3 regions of the Pseudoalteromonas sp. SG43-7 genome follow, and region 2 is predicted to be linked to each of the others. Evidence: predicted binding sites of a transcription regulator. Region 2 holds the regulator's gene; each other region holds the start of a gene.
What was found. The regulator MetJ, encoded in region 2, represses methionine synthesis genes. The targets are predictions, from matches to a motif close to TAGACGTCTAGACGTCTA.

Region 1 (4,460 bases), on a different contig from region 2:
ATTTTGGCTAGCGCAATCATTACAGCACTGGGTGATACTTATAATCAGCTTTTTGTTATTGTTGATTGTTGAGTTGCTAAATTCAGCAATTGAAGCATTAACAGATCGAGTCGGTGTTGAATATCATGTGTTATCAGGGCGAGCGAAAGATATTGCTTCAGCGGCTGTGACATTAGCACTGATAGTGTTATTTATTGTATGGGCTGTGGCTGGGTATGAAAAGATAATTACATTGATAGGTTAGGAAGTTAGGCAAAACGTTACAGGCTTTGAGCGACAAGCTTCGAATACACCCAAGTCACTTTCTAGAACCGAGCTTTAATTGCGCGGGGTAAACCCGCGCCTACGTCTGGTAGCAGCGAGTTTATCTCGCGATAAACACTTTATCCTTCGCGGTGGCAAGCCACTCGGCTACAAGTAATATCCACCGCGCTCCTGTAGGTCGCCATTTATGGCGACAAGCCTATTTACCTCCGAGGGTAGTAGGCGCTGTGCGCTACACCGAGAAGACAAAAGTAAAGTTAATTACTTACAGGTTTTCCTCTATGAACTCTGTGGTGAAATTATTAAAGAATAGGTTTGCACCAAGAGTAGTGAATAAGGGGGGAAATACCACTGGCTTCGAACACGCCCTAACTCCTAGCCACTTCCTAGAACCTAGTTTTAATTTTGCGGGGTAAACTCGCGCCTACGTCTGGCAGCAGCGAGTTTACCTCGCGACAATAACCTACGCATTTACAACAACATAATCAGCAGGCATAAAAAAAGCGCCAATTGGCGCTTTTTTGTATTCACACAATGGCTAATATTAAAGACCAGCTGCTGCGCGAAGTGCGTCTGCTTTATCTGTGCGTTCCCAAGGGAATTCATCACGACCAAAATGCCCGTAAGCTGCAGTTGGTAGATAAATAGGGCGCTCAAGATCAAGCATTTTAATTAAGCCATATGGACGTAAGTCAAAGTGTTCACGAATCAATTCAATTAAACGTGATTCTTCAAGCTTGCTGGTACCAAATGTTTCAACACTGATTGACGTTGGCTCTGCAACACCGATTGCGTAAGAAACTTGTAGCTCACATTTGTCAGCAAGGCCCGCAGCAACGATGTTTTTAGCAACGTAACGTGCAGCGTACGCAGCTGAACGGTCAACTTTTGATGGATCTTTACCTGAGAATGCACCGCCACCGTGACGAGCCATGCCGCCATAGGTATCAACGATAATTTTACGACCAGTAAGACCACAGTCACCCATTGGGCCACCGATTACAAAACGGCCAGTCGGGTTAATGAAAAACTTAGTTGCACTAGTGATAAGCTCAGCAGGCAGTACCGGCTTGATAATTGTTTCCATCACAGCTTCTACTAAATCTTTTTGTGAAATGTCTTCACTGTGTTGAGTAGAAAGTACCACAGCGTCAATACCTACTGGCTTGCCGTTTTCATATGCAAAAGTAACTTGTGATTTTGCATCAGGACGTAACCAGTTTAGCTCGCCGCTTTTACGTACTTGCGCTTGACGCTGTACTAAACGGTGTGAGTAAGTGATTGGTGCAGGCATTAATACTTCAGTTTCATTACATGCGTAACCAAACATTAGGCCTTGGTCGCCAGCGCCTTGTTCTTCTGGGCTAGTACGGTCAACACCTTGGTTGATGTCAGGAGACTGCTTACCAATCGTGTTTAAAATTGCACACGAGTCGGCATCAAAACCCATATCAGAATGAGTGTAGCCAATTTCACGTACAGTTTTACGTGTGATTTCTTCGATATCAACCCATGCGCTAGTAGTGATTTCACCACCAACCATAACCATACCAGTCTTTACGTAAGTTTCACACGCAACACGGGCATGAGAATCTTGTTCTAAGATGGCATCTAGTACCGCGTCAGAGATTTGGTCCGCGATTTTATCCGGATGACCTTCAGAAACAGATTCAGAAGTAAATAAATGTTTTGCCATTGTCTTTGCTCACAAATATTGCGCTTCACAAACGTCGGTAAGAGCGCTAAAAAATTTAGGGGCGTATTTTATCTAAAACAACGATAGTTGCATAGTGTTTTTACGCCTAGACGTCTAAATAAAATTACTAATAACTTTTTGTTCTTAAAAAAAATTCATAATGCCCAATTTAATCAGGTTTTTAATTGCATACAGCCCCTACAATAAGTAAGAATGGATCTTCAAATGAATACACACAATAACCAGCGCAAATACAGTAAAGGTAGGAGAATCCATGCCGTCTCGCAAAGAACTTGCAAATGCTATTCGCGTCTTATCAATGGACGCAGTACAAAAGGCCAAATCAGGCCACCCTGGAGCCCCTATGGGCATGGCTGATATCGCAGAAGTACTATGGCGCGATTATCTAAACCACAATCCAACAAATCCAGAGTGGGTAGATAGAGATCGATTTATACTTTCCAATGGCCACGGTTCAATGCTTATTTATTCTCTATTGCATTTAAGTGGTTATGATTTACCAATTGAGGAAATTAAAAACTTCCGTCAAATGCATTCAAAAACACCTGGACACCCAGAATATGGGTATGCGCCAGGTATTGAGACTACTACGGGCCCACTTGGTCAAGGGATCACTAACGCGGTAGGTATGGCGATTGCTGAAAAAGCATTAGCCGCGCAATTTAACCGCGAAGGTCATGATATTGTTGATCACCACACATATACTTTCTTAGGCGATGGTTGCTTAATGGAAGGTATTTCTCATGAAGCATGTTCACTTGCCGGCACATTAGGCCTAGGTAAGCTTGTTGCATTTTGGGATGACAACGGTATTTCAATTGATGGTGAAGTTGAAGGTTGGTTTAGCGACGATACACCTGCACGCTTTAAAGCCTACGGTTGGCATGTAGTAAGTGACGTTGATGGCCATGACTCTGACGCTATCCGCGCAGCCATCGAAGAAGCACGCAGCATCACCGACAAGCCAACACTAATTTGTTGTAAAACAGTTATCGGTTATGGTTCACCAAATAAATCAGGTAGCCATGATTGTCACGGCGCACCACTAGGTGAAGACGAAATCAAAGCAGCACGCGAGTTCCTTGGTTGGACTGGTGAAGCATTTGAAATCCCAGCTGATATTTATGCACAATGGGATGGCAAAGAAAAGGGTAAACAACTTGAAGCTAACTGGGATGAAAAATTTGCCGCGTACGCCGCTGCACACCCAGAACTAGCCGCTGAATTTAAACGCCGTACTAGTAGTGAGTTGCCAGCAGATTGGGCTGAAAAATCACAAGCATATATTGAGCAACTAGACGCAAATCCAGCAAACCCAGCATCACGTAAGGCATCGCAAGACGCACTGAATGCATTTGGCCCATTACTGCCTGAATTTATGGGCGGCTCAGCTGATTTAGCGGGTTCTAACCTGACTATTTGGAAAGGCTCTAAAGGCTTAACACGCGATGATGCCAGCGGTAACTACATCTATTACGGTGTTCGTGAGTTTGGTATGTCGGCGATTATGAATGGTATTGCACTGCATAAAGGTTTTATTCCTTACGGCGCAACTTTCCTAATGTTTATGGAATATGCACGTAATGCAGTACGCATGGCTGCACTTATGAAAGTGCCAAGCATTTTTGTATACACCCACGATTCAATCGGTTTAGGTGAAGATGGTCCAACTCACCAACCAGTAGAGCAAATTGCTAGCATGCGTTTAACGCCAAACCTAGTTAACTGGCGCCCGTGTGACCAAGTTGAGTCTGCGATTGCATGGCAACAAGCGATTGAGCGCCAAGATGGTCCAACATCACTTATCTTTACTCGCCAAGGCCTTGAGCAGCAAACTCGCTCAGCGCAGCAATTAAGCGACGTTAAAAAAGGTGGTTATGTACTGAGCTGTGATGGCGAGCCTGAGCTTATCTTAATCGCAACTGGCTCTGAGGTGCAATTAGCACAAGATTCAGCGGCAGAACTACGTAAGCAAGGTAAAAAAGTACGCGTTGTATCAATGCCATCAACAGATGCATTTGATGCGCAAGATGCTGCATACAAAGAAAGCGTATTACCAGCTGCAGTTTCACGCCGCGTAGCAGTAGAGGCAGGCATTGCAGACTACTGGTATAAATACGTAGGCCTAAACGGCGCAGTAGTAGGTATGACCACCTTTGGTGAGTCAGCCCCTGCAAATGAGCTGTTTGAGCACTTTGGCTTCACGGTAGAAAACATCGTAAACAAAGCTAACGAATTGTTTTAATTTTTACGATTGAAATTTAAAAGCCCGCACTGTGGTTACACAGCGCGGGCTTTTTTATACAGAGCTGTAAGCTTTAAGCCGTCAGCTATCAGTTTTAAGTCTGAGGCGCAGTGCTAGGGAAAAGCCGTAGGAGGGTGCTTTAGCCCCGATTGTATGGTGTTCAAATTGCCTTATCTGATTTTGCTTTAAGCTGAACAAAAACTTAGTGATAGTAATATCTTAGCTAATTTGTTA
Region 2 (4,460 bases):
GTACTAAAATTATGGCTGAAAACCTACCTGCAAATACCTTCTTTAAAACTTTTGTTCATTTTATTAGCAAAAACGACATTTAAAGCTTGTAGCAAGTGGGGTTGTTGCTTAGAATACGCGTCCTAAATAATTTGTTTTAACGACGTATGGTGCCAGACTCCGGGTTTGGAGAGCGATGCGGCCTTAACTAGAGGTTTCTATGAAAGAAGGTATTCACCCTAAGTACGAAGTAATTTCAGCATCATGTTCATGTGGAAATAAATTCGAAACTCGTTCTACTCTGTGTAAAGACATTCACTTAGACGTATGTTCTGCGTGTCACCCGTTTTACACTGGTAAGCAAAAAGTTTTAGACACAGGTGGCCGTGTTGATCGCTTTAACAAGCGTTTCGGTTCACTTAGCAGCAAGTAATTCTTGTTGTTTTGTCGGAAAAAGCACCTTAGGGTGCTTTTTTTTATGCCTGCTATTTATTAAAAACACCGCCTTTTAGTCTTTATTTCTTGCTCTAGTGCTCCAGCTTTACGCATTCATTATGTTGTGACTATTTCCCACTTTTATATCCAGTATAGCGAGTAAATAACAGACAAATAGTGATTTGTTGACTATATTGTCATTCTCATTAAAGCGATAAATTAAACGTTTTTGTCGGTAAAGTTAGGTCTTTTGCGGTTAAATGTTGTTAACGTCTTACTTTGATGGTTTTTAGTCATAGGCCATTATTTTTGCTTTAAAGCGATGCATAATAAGCATTTTAAGATGGGTTTTTTGATGCTTTGTGGCGTTTTTATAGTCGGAAATTGAAGCGTTTTTGCAAAAAATGCTGACAAAACGCATAAAATTAACGGATATAGCATATAACAGGATAGACCTGATATTGCTTGAATTTAATTATAATATAGGTATCGTTCCCTATAAGATATAAGAACTGCTTACTCTCACTTTCAACTTAACTTACTTGCAGGATAAAATCGCGTTATGTCAGACTTTCGTGAACAAGCTTTACATTACCATTCGCACCCCGTTCCAGGAAAAATTAGCGTTGAGCTTACAAAGCCAGCTGAAACCGTACAGGATCTTGCACTCGCATACAGCCCCGGTGTTGCAGAACCGGTACGTGAAATAGCTGCTGATCCCGCTAATGCCTACAAATACACCGGTAAAGGCAATATGGTTGCGGTTATTACTAACGGCACCGCTATTTTAGGTTTAGGTAACTTAGGTCCATTGGCTTCAAAACCGGTTATGGAAGGTAAAGCGTTATTATTTAAACGCTTTGCGGGTCTAGATTCGATAGATATTGAGGTGAAACACAATACCACCGAAGATTTCATCAATACAGTTGCTAACATCGCTGATACGTTTGGCGGTATTAACTTAGAAGACATTAAAGCGCCAGAGTGTTTTGAAATAGAAAAAGCATTGATCGAGCGTTGTAGCATTCCAGTGTTCCACGACGATCAACACGGTACCGCGATTGTAACGGCTGCTGGTATGATCAACGCACTTGAAGTACAAGGCAAAGAAATCGAAGATGCGATTATCGTTTGTTTAGGAGCCGGTGCCGCAGCGGTTGCGTGTATGGAGCTACTGATCAAGTGTGGCGCATTGCGTGAACATATTTACATGTTAGATCGTAAAGGCGTTATTCATACTCGTCGTGATGATTTAAACGAGTACAAACAGTTATTCGCTAACAATACAGATAAGCGCACACTGCAAGATGTTATTGCTGATGCCGATGTATTTGTTGGTGTATCTGGCCCGAATTTACTTTCTCCTGACGATCTTAAGCTAATGGCTGATCGACCTGTAGTATTTGCCTGTTCAAACCCAGATCCAGAAATCTCTCCAGTGCTTGCTCATGGTGCTCGCGATGATTTAATCATGGCAACGGGTCGTTCAGATTATCCAAACCAAGTTAACAACGTGCTGTGTTTCCCATTTATTTTCCGTGGTGCGCTAGATGTGCGTGCAAGCAAAATTAATGATGAAATGAAAATTGCTGCGGTTGACGCTATTCGTAGCATTGCTAAAGAACCAGTACCAGCGGAAGTATTAAAAGCGGCGGGTGTTGAGAAACTTGAATTTGGTGCGCAGTATATTATTCCAAAACCGATGGATCCGCGTTTATTACCGCGCATTGCCAAAGCAGTAGCGCAAGCGGCAATTGATTCTGGTGTTGCACAAATTGATATGCCGGAAAACTACATGGAGTAGCTGCTTAGCTGCAATTGGTAATGGCACAATAATAAAAACCTCAGTAACTTACGTTACTGAGGTTTTTTTGTAGCCAATTCCTGAAGCAGGAATATATACAAATGATAACTTAATCTTCGTTGAGTACAGGTACTTCGAGACCCATCTCAAGCATGATTTTTTTCACTTCTTCAGGCACTTTCTCTGGATTATCTTTACGTAAATCTTCATCGTTTGGCAGTGGTTGGCCAGTAAATGCGTGTAAAAATGCTTCACAAAGTAATTCGCTATTTGTTGCATGGCGAAGATTATTAATTTGACGACGAGTGCGCTCATCAGTCAAAACTTTTAATACATTTAGCGGGATCGAAACGGTGATCTTTTTAACTTGTTCTGATTTTTTCCCGTGTTCTGCGTATGGGTGAATATATTCACCATTCCATTTAGCCATAGGATGTATCGTTGCCTCAGGTTGTTAATTGTTTGCGCGACCTTTTGCAGCGCAAAGATGGCGAAATTCTATCGTGTTAAAAAAGATAGTCAAATACTTGTTTTTTAGCCATCTAGAGGCTTAAATGTTTTTACTTCTAATCTTGCGGCTAAAACCGCATAAATGCTTTGACTTATTAAATTTGATCCTCTAACCTTTTAGACGTCTAAACATCCATTTAATTGTAGGTGACGGTATGAGTCAAAAGAATAAAGCAACCATTGCAGTACGCAATGGTATTGATGCAGATAAACATCACGGCGCGGTTGTGCCTCCCATTCATTTATCGACCACCTACTCATTTGCTGATTTTGATAAAAAGCGCCAATATGATTATGGCCGTAGCGGCAACCCAAACCGTGATTTACTCGCTGAAACGCTCGCTAAGCTTGAAGGTGGCGCTAAGGGGATTATCACTGCAACGGGCATGGCTGCGGTGCATTTAGCTACTCAGCTGCTAAACAGTGACGATACCTTAGTGATCCCACATGATTGCTATGGCGGTAGTTACCGCTTATTCACCTCACTTGAAAAGCGTGGCTTATTAAAGTTAGTGGTTTTAGATTTAACTAAATCTGAAAATCATCAAAAAATTCTTGAGATAAAACCAAAGCTAATTTGGATTGAAACACCGAGTAATCCTATCTTACGGTTAACCGATATTAAAGCGATCACCACGATTGCTAAGCAGTGCGGTGCGTTGGTTGGTGCCGATAACACATTTTTATCACCTGCTTTGCAAAACCCAATTGAGTTTGGTGTTGATATTGTGGTGCATTCGACCACTAAATATATTAACGGTCACTCAGATGTTGTTGGTGGTGCGGTGATCGCCGCTACCCAAGAGTTGGGTGATGAGCTTGCTTGGTGGGCTAATAACATTGGCATTACCGGTGCCCCGTTTGATAGCTACTTAACGTTACGTGGTTTACGTACTTTGAATGTTCGTTTACGTCAGCATCAAGAAAATGCCTTTATTATTGCCCAATATCTAGAAAACTCCCCTTATGTAAGCCAAGTATATTACCCTGGATTAGTATCTCATCCACAGCATGAACTCGCTAAACAGCAGCAACGTGGTTTTGGTGGCATGGTAAGCTTTGATATCAAAGGTGATATTAATGATGCTGCAGAATTTTTGACCAGCTTAGAAGAATTTAGCTTAGCTGAGTCATTAGGTGGGGTTGAGAGTTTGATTTGTCACCCTGCAACTATGACCCACGCAGGTATGGAGGCAACTGCTCGTCTTGCTGCGGGAGTAGGTGATACCCTGATCCGTATTTCGGTGGGCATTGAAGATGTAAAAGATTTAATCGCTGACTTAGATCGTGTATTCAATAAAGTGAAACCAGGTCAAGCTCAGCACGGCGCAAAAGTAATCGCTTCCTCTGTTCAACAACAAGATGATGAGCAATCAAACTCATTTAAACTGACTCCTGCACATACGGCTTTGTGGTAATAAAAAATGGTAAATATAGTTCATAAATTTGGTGGTTCTAGCCTTAGTTCTGCAGAGCGTTATCAGGCCGTAGCAAATATTATTCTAGCCCATACGGAAGCCGGTGATTGTGTGGTGGTATCCGCAGCCGGTAAAACTACCAATACGTTAGTTACGTTATGGCATAGTTACCAGCAAGGTGATCAACAGGCAGTGAGTGATATTTTATTGCAGCTTGATAATCATCAACGTACTTTGATCGAGCAGTTATTGAGTCCAGCAGCGCGACATACGGCATTAAACGTATTAGAACAAGAGCTAGCCTTAATTGCACA
Region 3 (4,460 bases), on a different contig from region 2:
CTTAGCTAAGTGTAAGCGGTTGCGTTCACCACCTGACAAGTCCTTAACAAATTTTTGCTGATCGTTACCTTTGAAGTTAAAGCGACTAACATAGGCACGGCTTTGGAATTCAAAGTTACCAATTTTTAGTACGTCTTGGCCGTTTGAAATTTCTTGGAAAACAGTATTGCTGTCATCCATATTGCCACGGAACTGATCAACGGTTGCCAGTTCAACCGTTTCACCTAGGTTAATTTCACCGCTGTCTTGTTTGTCTTCACCGCTGAGCATTTTAAACAGCGTTGATTTACCTGCGCCATTGGCACCGATAATGCCAACAATTGCGCCTTTAGGCACAGTAAAGCTTAGATCATCAATTAACACGCGATCGCCAAAGCTTTTCTTCAAGTTTTTAACTTCAATAACTTGATCACCTAAACGTGGTCCAGGTGGAATAAATAGCTCGTTGGTTTCATTACGTTTTTGGTAATCAGACTGCTGCATTTCAGTAAATTGCGACATACGCGCTTTTGACTTAGCTTGACGACCTTTTTGGTTTGAACGTACCCACTCAAGTTCTTGTGCAATTGATTTTTGACGGGCTTTTTCAGACTTTTGCTCTTGCTGCAGGCGCGCATCTTTTTGCTCAAGCCAAGAAGAATAATTACCTTCCCATGGAATACCTTCACCACGGTCAAGCTCTAAGATCCAGCCAGCTACATTATCGAGGAAGTAACGGTCATGGGTTACCGCCACAACAGTGCCTTCGTAATCATGCAAGAAGCGCTCAAGCCATGCTACAGATTCTGCATCTAAGTGGTTAGTCGGCTCATCGAGGATAAGCATATCTGGTTTTTCAAGCAATAAGCGGCAGATAGCCACTCGGCGACGCTCACCACCTGACAAGAATTCAATTTTAGCATCCCACTCAGGTAAGCGCAGGGCATCTGCGGCGCGCTCTAATACGTTGTCGATGTTATGACCATCGTGGGCTTGAATAATTGCTTCAAGCTCACCTTGCTCTTTGGCTAGTGCGTCAAAGTCAGCATCTTCCATCGCGTATTCGTTATATACTTCATCAAGACGGTTAAGCGCGTTTTTAACTTCGCTGACTGCTTCTTCCACAGTTTCACGAACCGTTTTGCTTTCATCTAGAATAGGCTCTTGCGGTAAGTAACCAATTTTAGTGCCCGGTTGAGGATATGCCTCACCTTCAAACTCTTGATCAAGGCCGGCCATAATACGTAGCAACGTTGATTTACCAGAACCGTTTAAACCAAGGACACCAATTTTTGCGCCCGGGAAAAAATGCAAAGAAATATCTTTTAAGATAGTGCGCTTAGGTGGCACAACCTTAGATACTCGACTCATCGAGAAAATAAACTTATCAGGTAAAACCATGGAAGGAGCCTTCAAATAATAATAAAAATTTCAATGTTGTATTGTAGTGGCTCACAGGTGAAACAGTCAACGAATCAACCAAATAACAATGTGCTAATTCGCGAGCAATACTCCTACACCGATTAAAGCAAGCAAGCCGCCTATTAACATTTTATTGGTAACGGGCTCGCGCTTTATAAAACCAATGCTCATTACAATTAATGGCGCGGTTGCGAAAATCGTTTGTGCAATGGCTGGATCGGTATATTTAACTGCGCCAAGTTGAAGCCATAAACCAAGGAAAGTGCCTAAAAACACAGCCGCAAAAAACCATTGTTTGCCGCTAATTCCCCTTAGAGTTAGTGCTTGTTTAAATTCACTGCTTTTAAACACTGCAACAACTAAGGCCACAGTCATCGTACCGGCTGCTAATCTAATTAATGCCGCCCATAAGCTACTCATATGCTCATTATTGAGTGCGCCTTTAGACATCACCATACCGAGCGCTTGGCAGATAGCAGCTGCAAGGGCACATAAAACACCTTTGCGATAATGTTGATGATCAACCTGTGGCAATGTTTTTTCAGGCTTGATTGCTATTACTACGCCAATGGTTGTAAGTACAATACCGCACCATGCAAATGGCGATAAATAATGATTTAATAGCAGGATATTAAAAACCCCCACAAGGGCTGGAGCAAGGGACTCAATAACTAACGTGCGAGCAGGGCCAATATTTCGCAGCGCAGTAAAATAGGCGCTATCGCCAATCGCAATCCCAATCACCCCGCCAGCAATTAGCCAAAGCCAGCTTGTCAGATGATGTGGTAGTGCAGCGTCTTGAGTAATCGCAATAGTAGCTAACATCATGGCACTTGCTAACACGCCTTTACTGATGTTTAGCTGCATAGGCGTTAAGTGATGGCTAAAACCTTTATATAAAATGGTCGAAAGCGCCCAAACAATAGCTGCTAATATAGCAAAAAGTTCTCCAAAGCCTAGCCAATCAATCACGTTTACCACCTTAAAATAAAATCAACAGGCGCATTATGGCGAGCGGTTTTTAGAATGCAAAAGAATAGCTAAAATAAATTCATTTGGACATCTAAACATCTAGAGGTTGAAATTTCCAGCTATCCGTTCATAATTAGCCATTGGTTAATTATGCCTTGGAGATGAGTATGCCTATTACCGTTAAAGATGAATTGCCCGCAATTGCGAAGTTACGTCAAGAAAACGTATTCGTAATGCCAAAAAGCCGCGCTAAAACCCAAGAGATCCGTCCGATGCGCTTGGCGATTTTAAACTTAATGCCTAATAAGGTAGAAACCGAGGTGCAATTTATTCGTTTGCTCGCTAATTCACCCTTACAAGTGAATGTAGAGCTACTACGTTTAGACACTCATCGCAGCAGTAGCAATTCAGAGCAGCATTTAGACACTTTTTACCGTTATTTCTCTGAAGTGAAAGACAACAATTACGATGCATTACTCATTACCGGCGCACCATTGGCACATTTAGAATATGACGATGTAGCCTACTGGGATGAACTAAAAGTAATTTTAGATTGGGCGGAGCAGCATGTAACCTCAACATTATTTTCGTGTTGGGCGGCTCACGCGGGTTTATTTCATCATTATAATCTAAAGCGTGAACTAAAAGAAAATAAGCTCTGTGGCGTGTTTACCCATAAGTGTTACTTTGAACATGGAGCCTTAACGCGTGGTTTTGACGATACCTTTGTAGTGCCTCACTCGCGGTATGGTCATATTGATATTGAAAAAATTAACGCTTGTGATGACTTAGTGGTGCTGGCAGGTTCAGAGCAAGTAGGCGCTTACTTAATAAAAAATAAATCCGGCAGCCAAGTGTATATTACCGGGCATCCTGAGTATGATGCAGACACTTTAAAAGGCGAATATCAGCGCGATTTAGAAAAAGGCCCTGATGCGCCATTGCCTGAAAATTACTTTCCAGAGAACAACCCAGATAACGAACCGTCGAAAACTTGGCAAAGCCATGCCTTTTTACTGTTTTCGAATTGGTTAAATTATTATGTGTACCAAACCACACCCTATGATATTAATTTAGTTAGCCAAGCCGTAAGGACTAACAACTATGCCGAATAATTTAGAAAACAAAAGCGCCGTGTTAATTGAAGCGTTAAAACAGCGTATTTTAATTCTTGATGGTGCTATGGGTACCATGATCCAAGAACACAAATTAGAAGAACACGATTACCGTGGCGAGCGCTTTAAAGACTGGCATGTGCTAATTAAAGGTAATAATGATTTATTAAGCATCACACAACCAAAAATTATTGCTGATATTCATCGTGGCTTTTTAAGTGCAGGTGCCGATATTATCGAAACCAACACCTTTAATTCGACTACAATTTCGATGGAAGATTACGATATGGCCAGCATCAGCCGTGAAGTAAACTTAGAGTCAGCTAAATTAGCACGCAGTATTTGTGATGAGTTTACTGCTAAAAATCCAGCAAAACCACGCTATGTTGCGGGTGTTTTAGGGCCAACCTCAAAAACCTGTTCAATCTCACCGGATGTGAACGACCCGGGTTATCGCAATGTCACGTTTGATAAGTTAGTCACCGCGTATGTTGAATCAACCCTTGCTTTAATGGAAGGTGGTGTTGATTTAATTTTGATAGAAACAATTTTTGATACGCTTAATGCAAAAGCGGCTTCATTCGCGGTTGAAGAAGCGTTTGAACAAGCAGGGCGCAAGTTGCCTGTGATGATCTCTGGCACCATAACCGATGCCTCGGGCCGTACGCTGTCAGGGCAAACCACCGAAGCATTTTATAATTCTATTCGTCATATAAAGCCAATTTCAATTGGCTTGAACTGCGCGCTAGGTCCAGATTTATTGCGCCAATATGTAGAAGAACTATCGCGTGTTTGCGAAACCTTTGTCTCTGTTCACCCCAATGCTGGTTTACCGAACGAGTTTGGGGAATATGATTTAGAAGCACCTGAAATGGCTCAAGAAATTATCGATTGGGGCAAGTCTGGCTTTATCAATATTGTTGGCGGTTGTTGTGGTACCACACCTGCACACATCAGGGCATTTTCGAAAGG

Region 1: a site for MetJ is predicted at 2,060-2,077, ahead of metK (methionine adenosyltransferase). Genes of this name have one in related genera too.
Region 3: a site for MetJ is predicted at 2,458-2,475, ahead of metA (homoserine O-succinyltransferase). Genes of this name have one in related genera too.

What each region holds. Positions count from the first base shown of each region.
Region 1 covers NZ_JACJEY010000070.1:8,459-12,918, forward strand. The annotation lists gene H5200_RS20790 (diacylglycerol kinase) at 1-244, shown strand, start outside; gene metK (methionine adenosyltransferase) at 809-1,960, opposite strand; gene tkt (transketolase) at 2,235-4,226, shown strand.
Region 2 covers NZ_JACJEY010000001.1:82,277-86,736, forward strand. The annotation lists gene rpmE (50S ribosomal protein L31) at 200-412, shown strand; gene H5200_RS00370 (malic enzyme-like NAD(P)-binding protein) at 977-2,218, shown strand; gene metJ (met regulon transcriptional regulator MetJ) at 2,328-2,648, opposite strand; gene metB (cystathionine gamma-synthase) at 2,884-4,146, shown strand; gene metL (bifunctional aspartate kinase/homoserine dehydrogenase II) at 4,153-4,460, shown strand, end outside.
Region 3 covers NZ_JACJEY010000093.1:631-5,090, forward strand. The annotation lists gene ettA (energy-dependent translational throttle protein EttA) at 1-1,380, opposite strand, end outside; gene H5200_RS24380 (DMT family transporter) at 1,474-2,373, opposite strand; gene metA (homoserine O-succinyltransferase) at 2,541-3,488, shown strand; gene H5200_RS22290 (homocysteine S-methyltransferase family protein) at 3,478-4,460, shown strand, end outside.